3 regions of the Clostridium intestinale genome follow, and region 2 is predicted to be linked to each of the others. Evidence: riboswitches for the same ligand, from Rfam matches in the RefSeq annotation. Region 2 holds a riboswitch; each other region holds the start of a gene.

Evidence for each region. Region 2 has a riboswitch for S-adenosylmethionine ahead of P8F83_RS13350 (methionine ABC transporter ATP-binding protein). Riboswitches for the same ligand answer to the same signal wherever they lie in the genome.
Region 1: linked by a shared signal. The riboswitch ahead of metK (methionine adenosyltransferase) and the one ahead of P8F83_RS13350 (methionine ABC transporter ATP-binding protein) in region 2 are both predicted to bind S-adenosylmethionine.
Region 3: linked by a shared signal. The riboswitch ahead of P8F83_RS18320 (trans-sulfuration enzyme family protein) and the one ahead of P8F83_RS13350 (methionine ABC transporter ATP-binding protein) in region 2 are both predicted to bind S-adenosylmethionine.

Annotation. Positions count from the first base shown of each region.
Region 1 is NZ_CP121166.1:2,770,860-2,775,075, reverse strand. Features, by position in the region: gene yyaC (spore protease YyaC) at 1-377, opposite strand, end outside; gene P8F83_RS14180 (hypothetical protein) at 529-1,140, shown strand; tRNA gene P8F83_RS14175 (tRNA-Thr) at 1,314-1,388, shown strand; tRNA gene P8F83_RS14170 (tRNA-Tyr) at 1,398-1,482, shown strand; tRNA gene P8F83_RS14165 (tRNA-Val) at 1,497-1,572, shown strand; tRNA gene P8F83_RS14160 (tRNA-Thr) at 1,636-1,710, shown strand; tRNA gene P8F83_RS14155 (tRNA-Tyr) at 1,719-1,803, shown strand; tRNA gene P8F83_RS14150 (tRNA-Val) at 1,818-1,893, shown strand; tRNA gene P8F83_RS14145 (tRNA-Thr) at 1,957-2,031, shown strand; tRNA gene P8F83_RS14140 (tRNA-Tyr) at 2,040-2,124, shown strand; SAM riboswitch class I at 2,231-2,333, shown strand; gene metK (methionine adenosyltransferase) at 2,411-3,586, shown strand; gene nagA (N-acetylglucosamine-6-phosphate deacetylase) at 3,649-4,216, opposite strand, start outside.
Region 2 is NZ_CP121166.1:2,584,378-2,588,593, forward strand. Features, by position in the region: gene P8F83_RS13340 (MetQ/NlpA family ABC transporter substrate-binding protein) at 1-550, opposite strand, end outside; gene P8F83_RS13345 (methionine ABC transporter permease) at 571-1,212, opposite strand; gene P8F83_RS13350 (methionine ABC transporter ATP-binding protein) at 1,214-2,176, opposite strand; SAM riboswitch class I at 2,309-2,425, opposite strand; gene P8F83_RS13355 (DUF350 domain-containing protein) at 2,628-2,831, opposite strand; gene P8F83_RS13360 (ComEA family DNA-binding protein) at 2,921-3,556, opposite strand; gene P8F83_RS13365 (D-alanyl-D-alanine carboxypeptidase family protein) at 3,687-4,216, shown strand, end outside.
Region 3 is NZ_CP121166.1:3,585,836-3,590,051, reverse strand. Features, by position in the region: gene P8F83_RS18340 (UDP-N-acetylglucosamine 1-carboxyvinyltransferase) at 1-348, shown strand, start outside; gene P8F83_RS18335 (MBL fold metallo-hydrolase) at 367-1,158, shown strand; gene P8F83_RS18330 (CxxH/CxxC protein) at 1,175-1,327, shown strand; gene P8F83_RS18325 (SEC-C metal-binding domain-containing protein) at 1,393-1,896, shown strand; SAM riboswitch class I at 1,946-2,060, shown strand; gene P8F83_RS18320 (trans-sulfuration enzyme family protein) at 2,136-3,287, shown strand; gene P8F83_RS18315 (trans-sulfuration enzyme family protein) at 3,293-4,216, shown strand, end outside.

The DNA of each region.
Region 1 (4,216 bases), 190 kb from region 2:
ACATCAGGAAGAGTTTTTCCAACACCCTTTCCAGGATGTATAGCATAATCTCTTACATGAATTTCACCTATTGAATTAATATCTCCTAGACAAGCATCTATGCCTATTATTAAAGAATTAGGATGATTTTTATTAATCTCAACTAATTTTTTATCTATATTTAATGCGTGGATAGGTGAAGATAAAGTTCCGTAAATTGGTAAGGGTATTAGAGTTTCTTTTAGTAATGTACCTACTAGTGGTCCAAGAGAATCTCCTATACATTTATCAGTTCCTATACAGACTATTACAGTATTGTCTTTTATATAGTCTCTCAAGAAGTAAGCTATTTCGTAATAGGCCATATTTTCTTTATAATTTACTTTAACTTTATTCAAAAAAACCATCCTTTCTACTTGATGTATAAACGGTACTTTATTATATATGCAAGCAAAAAGAACCTTATTATATATAATAAAAAATTATAATATCAAAAGTATAAAAATGATAAATAATGGCAATAAAGGTTAATAGTAGAGAGGTGATAAAATGAATAAAAAAATTTTAACGATATTAGTTATATTAGCAACAATTATAAGTGTAGTCTTTATCTTATACCCAAGTAATCCTAAAAAAACAACGGAACAAAGCGTACAAGTTAAAAATAATACATCTAAGAAACAAGTTGCAGATAAAGCAAATAATGAAAATAATACTAGTGTAAAAAATGATAAATTAGAAACGGAAAAGAAAGCAGACGACAAAGGTAAGGCTGAAAATAGTGACCCATTAATTAAAGTTGAGGGTAATGAGTATGAAGATTCATATATAGATAATTCTAAAAATAATTATAATAAACCTGATAAAAAAGAAGAAGAGGCTTTGACTGCAAGTATGATTTTTAAGGTTGATAAAAATACAATAGAGAAGAAAATTTCTGTATCTAACAAAGCAAAATTGCTTTATTATGCAAGTAAATTATCTAATTTTGATTATGCACAAATCAAAGATATATTAGATAATGGAGATGAAGTGGATGGAGCTAAAGATATAGTTAAAATATTAAAAAATAGATTAAAAGCAAGTGATTATGAAGAAGTTAAAAAAATTCTCAGCCCTTATATAGATATAGAAAAAATAGAAAATCATATTAGTGTATAGGTTTAAAAGAAAGTTTGAAAAAATCAAATAATAGACTAATAAGGAGAAAAATATAGAAAATAGGAGTTTAAGTGTAATAATATCTGTAAATGAGGTATTTTAAGAGTTGAAACTTATTACTTATCCCCTTATACTAATCATTGTCGGTTCTGTGAAAGAATCAATATAAATCCGCTGGCATGGCTCAACGGTAGAGCAGCTGACTTGTAATCAGCAGGTTGTAGGTTCGATTCCTATTGCCAGCTCCACAAAAACATGGAGGAGTTCCCGAGTGGCCAAAGGGGGCAGACTGTAAATCTGTTACGTTTCGTTTCGATGGTTCGAATCCGTCCTCCTCCACCATTTTTTAAAAATAAGGGCGCATAGCTCAGCTGGGAGAGCACCTGCCTTACAAGCAGGGGGTCACAGGTTCGATCCCTGTTGTGCCCACCAATAGTTATAATATTAAATTATAACCAAGCAAGTTTAATTAATAGGCATTAAAAGTGAATATGTGCTGGCATGGCTCAACGGTAGAGCAGCTGACTTGTAATCAGCAGGTTGTAGGTTCGATTCCTATTGCCAGCTCCATAAAACATGGAGGAGTTCCCGAGTGGCCAAAGGGGGCAGACTGTAAATCTGTTACGTTTCGTTTCGATGGTTCGAATCCGTCCTCCTCCACCATTTTTTAAAAATAAGGGCGCATAGCTCAGCTGGGAGAGCACCTGCCTTACAAGCAGGGGGTCACAGGTTCGATCCCTGTTGTGCCCACCAATAGTTATAATATTAAATTATAACCAAGCAAGTTTAATTAATAGGCATTAAAAGTGAATATGTGCTGGCATGGCTCAACGGTAGAGCAGCTGACTTGTAATCAGCAGGTTGTAGGTTCGATTCCTATTGCCAGCTCCATAAAACATGGAGGAGTTCCCGAGTGGCCAAAGGGGGCAGACTGTAAATCTGTTACGTTTCGTTTCGATGGTTCGAATCCGTCCTCCTCCACCAATAAAAGTAGATTATTCTACTTTTTTATTTTTTTTATTTATTACAAATTTTTATTGAAATATTAATCTAATAATGATATAATTATTCACGAAATGAATAATGATAACTCTTATCAAGAGAGGTGGAGGGATAGGGCCCTACGAAACCCGGCAACCTGTGTTATGCACAAAGGTGCCAATTCCTGCAGTGAAAAATCTGCGAGATAAGAGAGAGAATTAATTTATCAAGTCTCTTCTTATCGGAGGGCTTTATTTTTTTGCAATAATATATCGGAGGGAGAAATAAAATGAAAAGATTATTTACATCTGAATCAGTTACAGAAGGACATCCAGATAAAATCTGTGATCAAATATCAGATTCAGTTTTAGATGCTATATTTGAACAAGATCCAAATGCTAGAGTAGCATGTGAGACAGCAGTTACAACTGGGATGGTAATGGTAATGGGGGAAATATCAACTAAATGTTATGTGGATATTCCTAAGGTGGTTAGACAAACTATTAGAGAAATAGGTTACGATAGAGCAAAATATGGATTTGACTGTGATACTTGTGCAGTATTAACTACTATAGACGAGCAATCATCAGATATAGCTCAAGGAGTAGATGAGGCTTTAGAATCTAGAGAAGGCGAAATGGATAAAATAGATGCAGTTGGAGCTGGAGATCAAGGAATGATGTTTGGTTTTGCAACTAATGAAACTCCAGAATTAATGCCAGCACCTATAGCTATGGCGCATAGACTTTCAAGAAGATTATCTGAAGTAAGAAAAAATGGAACTTTAGAGTATTTAAGACCAGATGGAAAAACTCAAGTTACAGTAGAATATGATGATAATAAAGTAAAAAGAATTGATGCTATAGTAGTGTCAACTCAACATGGACCAGAGGTATCACAAGAACAAATAAAAAGTGATATTTTAGAACATGTAATAAAGGCTGTTATACCAGCTGAATTATTAGATGAAAATACTAAATATTATATAAATCCAACTGGAAGATTTGTTATAGGTGGACCACAAGGAGACGCTGGGTTAACTGGTAGAAAAATAATTGTTGATACCTATGGCGGATACGGTAGACATGGTGGCGGAGCTTTCTCAGGAAAAGATCCAACTAAGGTAGATAGAAGTGCAGCTTATGCAGCTAGATGGGTTGCAAAAAACCTTGTAGCAGCTGGTGTTGCTGATAAATTAGAGATAGAAGTAGCTTATGCTATAGGAGTTGCTAAACCAGTGTCAATAGAAGTAGATACATTTGGGACTGCTAAAATAGGTGATGATAAAATAATCGATATAATAAATAAGGTATTTGATTTAAGACCGGGAGCTATTATAAGAGATTTAGATTTAAGAAGACCTATATATAAGAGGACAGCAGCTTATGGACATTTTGGAAGAACAGATGTAGAACTTCCTTGGGAACAACTAACAAGGGTTGAAGAAATAAAAAAATTAATATAGTATATTAAAAAAAGTGGTTATAAAATGATTGTAAGTTATCATTTTATAAACCACTTTTTCTTCTAATTATTGGAATAAACTATTTTTCCGCCAATTATTGAATATTTAATTTCAATATTATCATCAAATAAAACTAAATCAGCATCATACCCTTCTTTTATTATACCTTTTTTGTCATCAACCTTACAATGTTTTGCAGGATTGTAAGTAGCCATCTTAATAACTTCGTGTAATGGATAGTTAGTATTTTTATATACATTTTTAATAGCATTATCAAGTGTTAAGATAGAACCAGCAAGAGCTCCATTTTCTAACCTTGCAGCACCATTTTTAACTATTACAGGCTGCCCACCCAAAGAATAAGAGCCTTCAGGCATACAACAGGCTTCCATTGCGTCAGATACTAATAAAACCTTATCAGTTGTCTTTATTTTATATGCGGTTCTTAAAGAAGGATAAGATATATGAATTCCATCAGAAATAGTTTCTGTAGTTATATTAGAATCAAAAATAGCTCCAACAGTTCCAGCTTCTCTATGTTGAAATGGAGTCATAGCATTAAAAAGATGCGTGGAGTGTGATACACCATGTTTTATGCCTTCCATTGCCTCCTCATAAGTCGCTTTAGTA
Region 2 (4,216 bases):
TTCTTGGAAGTTGAGCTGCATCTAATTCAGTTATTTTTATATTTTTAGGATTTTCAGTTATATCAGCTGGAGATATTAATTCAGCATCTTTAACTTTGAATAATCCGTTGTCTGCTAATAATTTAAGTGCTCTTGATCCATTTGAAGCATCATTAGGTATAGCTATGTTTGCTCCATCTTTTATGTCAGCAAATTTTGTAACTTTTTTAGAGTATAGACCCATTGGTTCTATATGAATTTTTGCTACCCAAGTTAAGTCTAGTCCTTTTTCCTTATTTGTTTCTTCTAAATACGGTACGTGTTGGAAGAAGTTTGCATCTAATTCTTTTTCTGCTAAAGCAGTGTTTGGAGTAACGTAATCATTAAATTCTATAATCTCAAGTTTGTAACCTTTTGCTTCTACTAATGGTTTAATTTCATTAACTATTTCTTCGTGTGGTACTGGTGTAACACCTATTTTTATAGTTTTATCGTCTTTTTTTCCGCATGCAGTTAAACTAAATGCTAATGCCCCTACTAATAATATTGATAATAATCCTTTTCTTTTCATATTAAGAACCCCCTAATTTTTTATTTTGTTTTCTTTTTATAAATATAATTCCCCAAAGACTGTAATCCTTGAACAAATACAATTAAAATTAATACAGTATAAAACATTACATCTCCTCGGAATCTGTTATATCCATATTGGATTGCTGCAGCTCCAAGTCCACCTCCACCAACAGCTCCTGCCATTGCTGAGTATCCTACTATACTTATTATTGTTAGTGTTATTCCTAAAATTATACTTGGCATGGCCTCTTTTAGCATAACTTTAAATATTATTTGTGAGTTTGTGGCTCCAAATGATTTTGCAGCTTCTATTACTCCCTTATCAACTTCTCTTAAGGAAGATTCTAGTACTCTAGCTACAAAAGGTGCAGCCGCTATAGTTAATGGAACAATTGCCCCCTTGATTCCTATACTAGTTCCTACTATTGATTTTGTAATAGGAACAACTACTACCATCAAAATTATGAATGGTATACTTCTTAAGACATTTACTATTACATCTAAAGTTTTATATATAATACTGTTTGGCTTTAATCCATCTGGTGCAGTAAGAATTAATACTACCGCTGGTATAAATCCTATGAGTACAGCAAAGAATGTTGAAACAAAAACCATTATTAGCGTTTCATTTATAGCTTTAAGTAATATATCATTCCACATCCTATAGCACCTCCCAGATTATATCTTTAGATTTTAGATAATTTATTGCTATATCTTTATATTCTTCTTTGATGTTTATAACAAGACTTCCTAAAACATCATCTCTAAACTTTTCAAGTTTGCCCCACACAATTGAGAAGTCTATATTTAATTCTCTTGCCATTGCAGTTATTATTGAATTCTCACTTAAATCTTTAGGGAAATATAATCTTATATTTACTCCTGTTTCTGGAAGTGTTTCTTCTTCCTCATCACCTAAAAACTTTTTAAGGCTTAAGCCTGGACGTAAGAATAATTCTTCTGCATTTCCTTCTGCTCTAATTACCCCACCTTCAATTAAAGCAACTTTTTCACATATTTCTTTAACAACTTCCATCTGATGTGTTACTACAACTATTGTTATTCCTAGTTCCTTATTTATTTTTAATAGTAAAGATAATATATCTTTTGTCATTTTAGGATCTAGTGCTGAGGTTGCTTCATCACATAAAAGTATCTTTGGTTCCAAAACTAAAGCTCTAGCAATTGCTACTCTTTGCTTTTGACCACCGCTTAAACTTGCTGGCTTACTTTTTTCTTTTTCTGTAAGTCCAACTAAATCTAATAATTTATATACTTTTTCCTTTATATCTTGCTTATTGTAGCCCCATACTTCTAAAGGTAATGCAACATTATCAAAGACTGTCTTTGTTTGTAACAAATTAAATCCTTGAAATATCATCCCCAAATCTTTTCTAAATTCTCTTAATCCTTTAGGAGATAGTTCAGCTACTTCTTGCCCCATAACTTCTAAACTACCTGAATCATAGGTTTCTAGTCCATTTATGCATCTTAGGAGAGTTGATTTTCCTGCTCCTGAATGTCCTATAATCCCATAAATCTCGCCTTCTTGAATTTTAAGGTGTATATCTTTTAATACTTCTGTTCCATGGAAACTTTTGCTTAAGCCTTTTATTTCTATCATTTATTTCCTCCAAATTGTTATACCTAGGTAAAGTGAAAAATATCGCCACGCCGACTTTTAAGCCATCGATTGCAATAAAAAAAGCGCTAGAGAATAAACTCCGCGCGATAATAACAACCCTAGAAATCTATCCTCTCATCTATCAGCTAAAAAATAGCTGCAGGAATTAGCACCATGCATAAATTAAATGGAATTTATGTTGGTTGCTGGGTTTCATAGGGCCAGTCCCTCCACCTCTCACGATAAGAAACAAAAAAGTTTTATTTAGTTTATGTTTATAACTATAATATATAGTAAGGCTATATGCAATAGGTATTTTCTCTTTTTGTAAATTATTTAATATTTTTATATAATTATTAATTTTCTATCACTATTTAAATGTTTACACTTGATAATATTATTGTTTATTTAATAAAATCAGCGCATTCTTATATAGAATACGCTGATTTTATTAAGCTATAACTTGAGAAACTATTATTCCTATTGCAATAAGTACTCCTGCTACAACAATAGCTACCGCTATGTTACCATTTTCTAATTCTTTATCAAAATCTGCTTTTATAACTTTATCAAATAGTATATAACCTATAAGCATTATTGCTATTCCAACTATTCCAAAAAGAAAGCTTAATCCAACGTTAATAAGTATATCCATGAAACCTTCCCCCTTATATATTATAGTTATAATTTTAATATACTATTTATACATATTCTACTATTTTTTATATTAATTATTTGTTACTTCTAAATACTTATTTTATCCTTTAGCTTTTCGAAGGTTGCTTCTCCAACCCTATCTATATTTTTAAGCTCCTCTATATCTTTAAATCCACCATTTTTCTCCCTATATTCAATTATCTTTCCAGCCATAACCTTACCTACTCCTGGAAGAGTGTCTAGTTCAGCTTCAGTTGCAGAATTTAAGTTAATCTTCCCATCTGTTTTAGAAGTACTCTGTCCACCTGTTCCGGATACTGATACACTTTGAGCTTGAACGCTTTTATCATCTATATTCCCAACAACTATACACTCATGGTTTTGAAGTTCTTTTGCAAGGTTAATAGCTGAGGTATCTCCTTTTTCAGTAAGTCCACCAGCTTCTTCGATTAAGTTTTTTATTATAGCTCCTTTTTTCAATGTGTATACTTCTGGATTTTTAACTTCCCCTTTTATTTCTACAACTATGGATTCAGTCTGAGTTACCCTCTCTTGAGTTTTAACCTCTTTATCTTGCGTACTTTCCTCAACAAACATATTTTCAATCTCTTCATTAGTTAAGGGCTTTGGTCTATTTATGTAATAATAAAACCCTCCTATAACTACTAATAGAGTTACAAGTATTCCTATGCCAATAATCTTTTCTTTTCTTCTAATTCTCATAAGACCTCCAACTTTTATACTAGATCTTTCATTTATTTATGATTATTGACATAATTTAAACATAATATAGAAATATGTTTAATAATTTGTTATACTTATTTTTAAATGATATTAACCGACGGGGGATAAAATGAAAAGATTTGTTTATTTTATTGCATTAATGTTTTTTTTCACTATTTTTTTAGGAAATCCTGCAAAAGCCGCTCAAGTTCCTAATGTTGATTCTGAAGGTGCTGTTTTAATGGATGCTGCTACCGGAAAGCTATTGTACTCAAAAAACCCTAATGAATCTTTAGCTCCAGCATCAACTACAAAAGTAATGACTGCTTTAGTTGTTTTAGAAAATGCTGATTTAAATGCAAAAGTAACTATAGGTAAAAATCCTCCAGCAGTTGATGGAACTAGACTCGGATTGATTGAGGGAGAGGTTTTTACTGTAAATGATTTACTTCATGCCATGCTTCTACTTTCAGGTAATGACTGCGCTGTAGCTTTAGCTGAATATGTAGGAGGATCAGTTGAAGGTTTTGCTGAAATGATGAATAAAAAAGCTAAAGAAATAGGAGCTAATAACTCCCATTTTACTAATCCATCTGGTCTTTATGATGAAAATCATAAAACTACCCCTTATGATTTAGCTTTAATTACTAGAGAAGCTGC
Region 3 (4,216 bases), 1.0 Mb from region 2:
GATATACAACAACCTATGTCAACTTTATTAAGTTCTGTTTCAGGAAGAAGTATAATAACTGAAACTATATGGGAAAGCAGACATAAGCATATAGATGAATTGAAGAAAATGGGTGCAGATATTAAAGTAGAAGGAAGAACTGCTATTATAGATGGAGTTAAGAGATTGACAGGAGCTATAGTAAAAGCTACAGATTTAAGAGCTGGAGCTGCAATGGTTATAGCTGGATTAGTAGCTGAAGGAGTCACTGAAATTCATAATATTGAGCATATAGATAGAGGATATCCTCATATAGAAAATAAATTTAAAGACTTAGGAGCAAGTATTTGTAGAAAAGAAGTCGAATAACATTGGGGGAAATATATTATGATTTTTTGCCCATTATATAGTGGTAGTAGTGGAAATTCGGTTTTTATAGGAACCAAAAATACAAAAATTTTAGTAGATGCAGGTCTTCCAGGAAAGAGGATAGACGAAGCAATTGTTTCGATTGGGCAAAATCCAAGAGATTTAAATGGAATATTTATAACACATGAGCATTCAGATCATATTAAGGGGGTAGGCATAATTTCTAGGAAATATGACATACCTATATATGCAAATGATGCTACTTGGTGCGCAATGGAATCATCTCTAGGAAAAATAAAAGAACATAATATAAAAATTATGGATAAAAGAACAGTGGTGGAGGTAAATGACATGCAAGTAAAGTCATTTTGTATACCTCATGATGCGGCAGGCCCTGTAGGATATACCATACAAGCAGAAGGAAAGCAGTCAAGTGTAGCAACTGATTTTGGAGTATTTACAGATGAAATTCTTGAGAATATAAAATCATCTGAAGTAGTGTTACTTGAAAGTAATCATGATGTTGAAATGCTTAAATTTGGACCTTATCCATATCCTTTAAAGAGAAGAGTTCTAAGTGAAATAGGACATTTATCTAACGATGACTGTGGTAAAGCTATAGTAACTCTGATAAATCACGGAATACTTAGAAACCTATATTTAGGACATTTAAGCAATACAAATAATCATCCAGATTTAGCATATCAAACAGTACTTAATATATTAAATGAGAATAATATTTATATAGGTAAAGATGTTGCTATTTCTTTAGCTGAAAGGCACAAACCTAGTAATTATATAGAATTCTAGTAAGGAGAAGATACTCATGGAAAATAAAGTGTTGGCATGTAAAGAACACATAGACGAGGCTTTAGATGAATTCTTAGTAGTTAATGAGACCTTTCCAATAATGAACGAAGCAAAAGAAGGAAAATGTAATTATTGCAATGATAAAGCAGAGTATTCTTTAGAGAAATAGAGAAATTGTCTATATTAAAGGTGCTTGGTATAAATTAATACATATAAGAAAGAGGAGAAGATAATATGAGTCTATATAAACAATGGACAGACATGGTTGTAGAATATGTTAAAAGTAAAGGGGAAGAAGCTTTTTGGGCTGAATATAGTGATATAGAAACTAGAATATATAAAAAACTTTTATCAAACCACAAGGAAATAAAAAAATCAACTATTGAAGAGTTAGCAAAAGAATTTAATGCTACTAATGAATTCGTTATGGGATTTTTAGATGGAATAAATGACAGTTTAAATAATCCATACGATTTAGAAACAGTAACTGCTGAACAAGAGTTAGTTTTTGATATGGATCTAGAAAAACTATATTTTAATATGTTAGATGCAAAAGCTGAATACCTTTATACTCTTTCTCAATGGGAAGGTATATTCTCAGAAGAAAAGAGAAAAGAAATATCTAAGTCATATAAAGAATCTAAGACAGTAAGAAATGAAAATAAAATAGGAAGAAATGATCCATGTCCATGTGGTAGTGGAAAGAAATATAAAAAATGTTGTGGAGTTAATGCGTAATTAATTTGACAAAGCAATATAAAAGTGCAATAATACTAATAAATTAAAAAACTTATCAAGAGAGGTGGAGGGACTGGCCCTATGAAGCCCAGCAACCAACATAAATTTCATTCAATTTATGTAGTGGTGCTAATTCCTGCAGTTTTTAAACTGGTAGATGAGGGTAGATTTCTGTAATAAGCATATTTGTATGCCAGAGTTTATCTCTGGCATTTTTTATTTTATAAGGGGGTTATATTATGTGTAAAGATAAATGTTTATCCTTTGAGACGATAGCGGTTCATGGGAAAAAAGGAGTAGATCCATTAACAGGCGCTTTGAGTTTTCCTATATATCAAACAGCTACATTTAAGCATAATGGTTTAAATGAGAGTACGGGGTATGATTATTCAAGACTTCAAAATCCAACTAGAGAAGAAGTTGAGGGAACAGTAGCAAAGTTAGAAGGTGGAAAGTGGGGCATAGCTTTTTCTACTGGAGTAGCGGGGATAACAGCTATTATAAATCTTTTTAAAAGTGGGGATCACATTTTAGTTTCAGACGATTTATATGGAGGAACATTCAGGTTATTTGAGGAAATATATAAACCTTATGGAATTGAACATGATTTTATAGATACTACATGTATTGAGGAGGTTTTAAGTAACCTTAAGGAAAATACTAAAGCAATCTTTTTAGAGACACCTTCAAATCCTATGATGAAGGTAACTGATATAAGAAAAATAGTTGAGATAGCTAAAGAAAGAGATTTAAAAGTAATTGTTGATAATACATTCTTAACACCTTATTATCAAAAGCCTTTAGATCTAGGAGCAGACATAGTAGTTCATAGTGGAACAAAATTCCTTGGTGGCCACAATGATGCTTTAGCTGGATTTGTATTAACAAATAGTGATGAGATAAATGATAAGATAAGATTTTATCAGAAATCTACAGGAGCAGTACTAGCACCATTTGATTCATGGCTTTTATTGAGAGGAATAAAAACACTACATCTAAGAATGGATAAAAGTCAGGAAAATGCTATAAAGATAGCTAATTATTTAAAGAATCATCATAAGGTAAAAGAGGTATTTTATGTAGGTTTAGAGGATCATAAGGGGTACGAAATATCTAAAAGTCAAGCAACAGGTTTTGGAGCCATGATTTCTTTTAATGTTTATGAAGAGGAGCAGGTAGCAAAAATATTAAAAAGTGTAGAAGTTATAACCTTTGCGGAGAGCTTAGGTGGAGTAGAAACTTTAATTACATATCCTCAGACTCAAACTCACGCGGAAATTCCAGAGGAAATAAAAAATAAATTAGGTATAACTAAAACTCTTTTAAGGCTGTCTGTTGGAATAGAAAATGTTGAGGACTTAATTAAAGATTTAGAGAAAGCATTGGGGTGATAAATATGAAATTTGGAACAAAATTAATTCATAATGGAAATGAAATAGATGAAGAAACAGGGGCTTTAAGTATACCTATTTATCAAGCATCTACCTATCATCAAAGAGATATAGATAGTTTTGGAAAATACGATTATTCAAGAAGTGGAAATCCTACAAGAGAGGCTTTAGAAAATACTATTGCTCAATTAGAGAATGGGTGCAGCGGATTTGCTTTTTCATCAGGAATGGCTGCTACATCATCGGTACTTTCAATATTTTCAGCTGGAGATCATATAATTATTTGCGAAGATGTTTATGGCGGAACTTATAGAATTACTACTAAAGTTCTTAGTAGATTTAATATTGAATTTACTTTTGTTGATGCATCTAATTTAGATAATATAAAAGCGGCTGTAAGAGAAAATACTAAAGCTATATTTTTAGAAACACCATCAAATCCATTATTAAAAATAACAGATTTAAAGGGTGCTATAGAAATAGCTAAGAGTAACGAATTAATTGTTATAGTTGACAATACTTTTATGTCACCATATCTTCAAAAACCTTTAGACTTAGGAGCTGATATAGTAGTTCATAGTGCAACTAAATTTATAGGAGGACATAGTGATGTAGTAGGAGGTTTAGCTGTAGCTAAGACAGAAGATTTGGCAAATAGAATATATGCAATACAGAATTCCTTTGGAGCAATTTTAGGACCTCAGGATTGTTGGCTTTTGCTTAGAGGATTAAAAACCTTAAAGGTAAGATTAGATGTTCATCAACAAACAGCAGAAAAATTATCTAGTTGGCTTCTAAAAAGAGAAGAAGTAGAAACTGTATATTATCCATCACTAGAAGGACATCCAGGTAGAGAGATTCATTTAGCTCAAGCATCAGGAGGAGGAGCTGTTTTATCTTTTAGACTAAAATCTTTAGATGTAACAAAG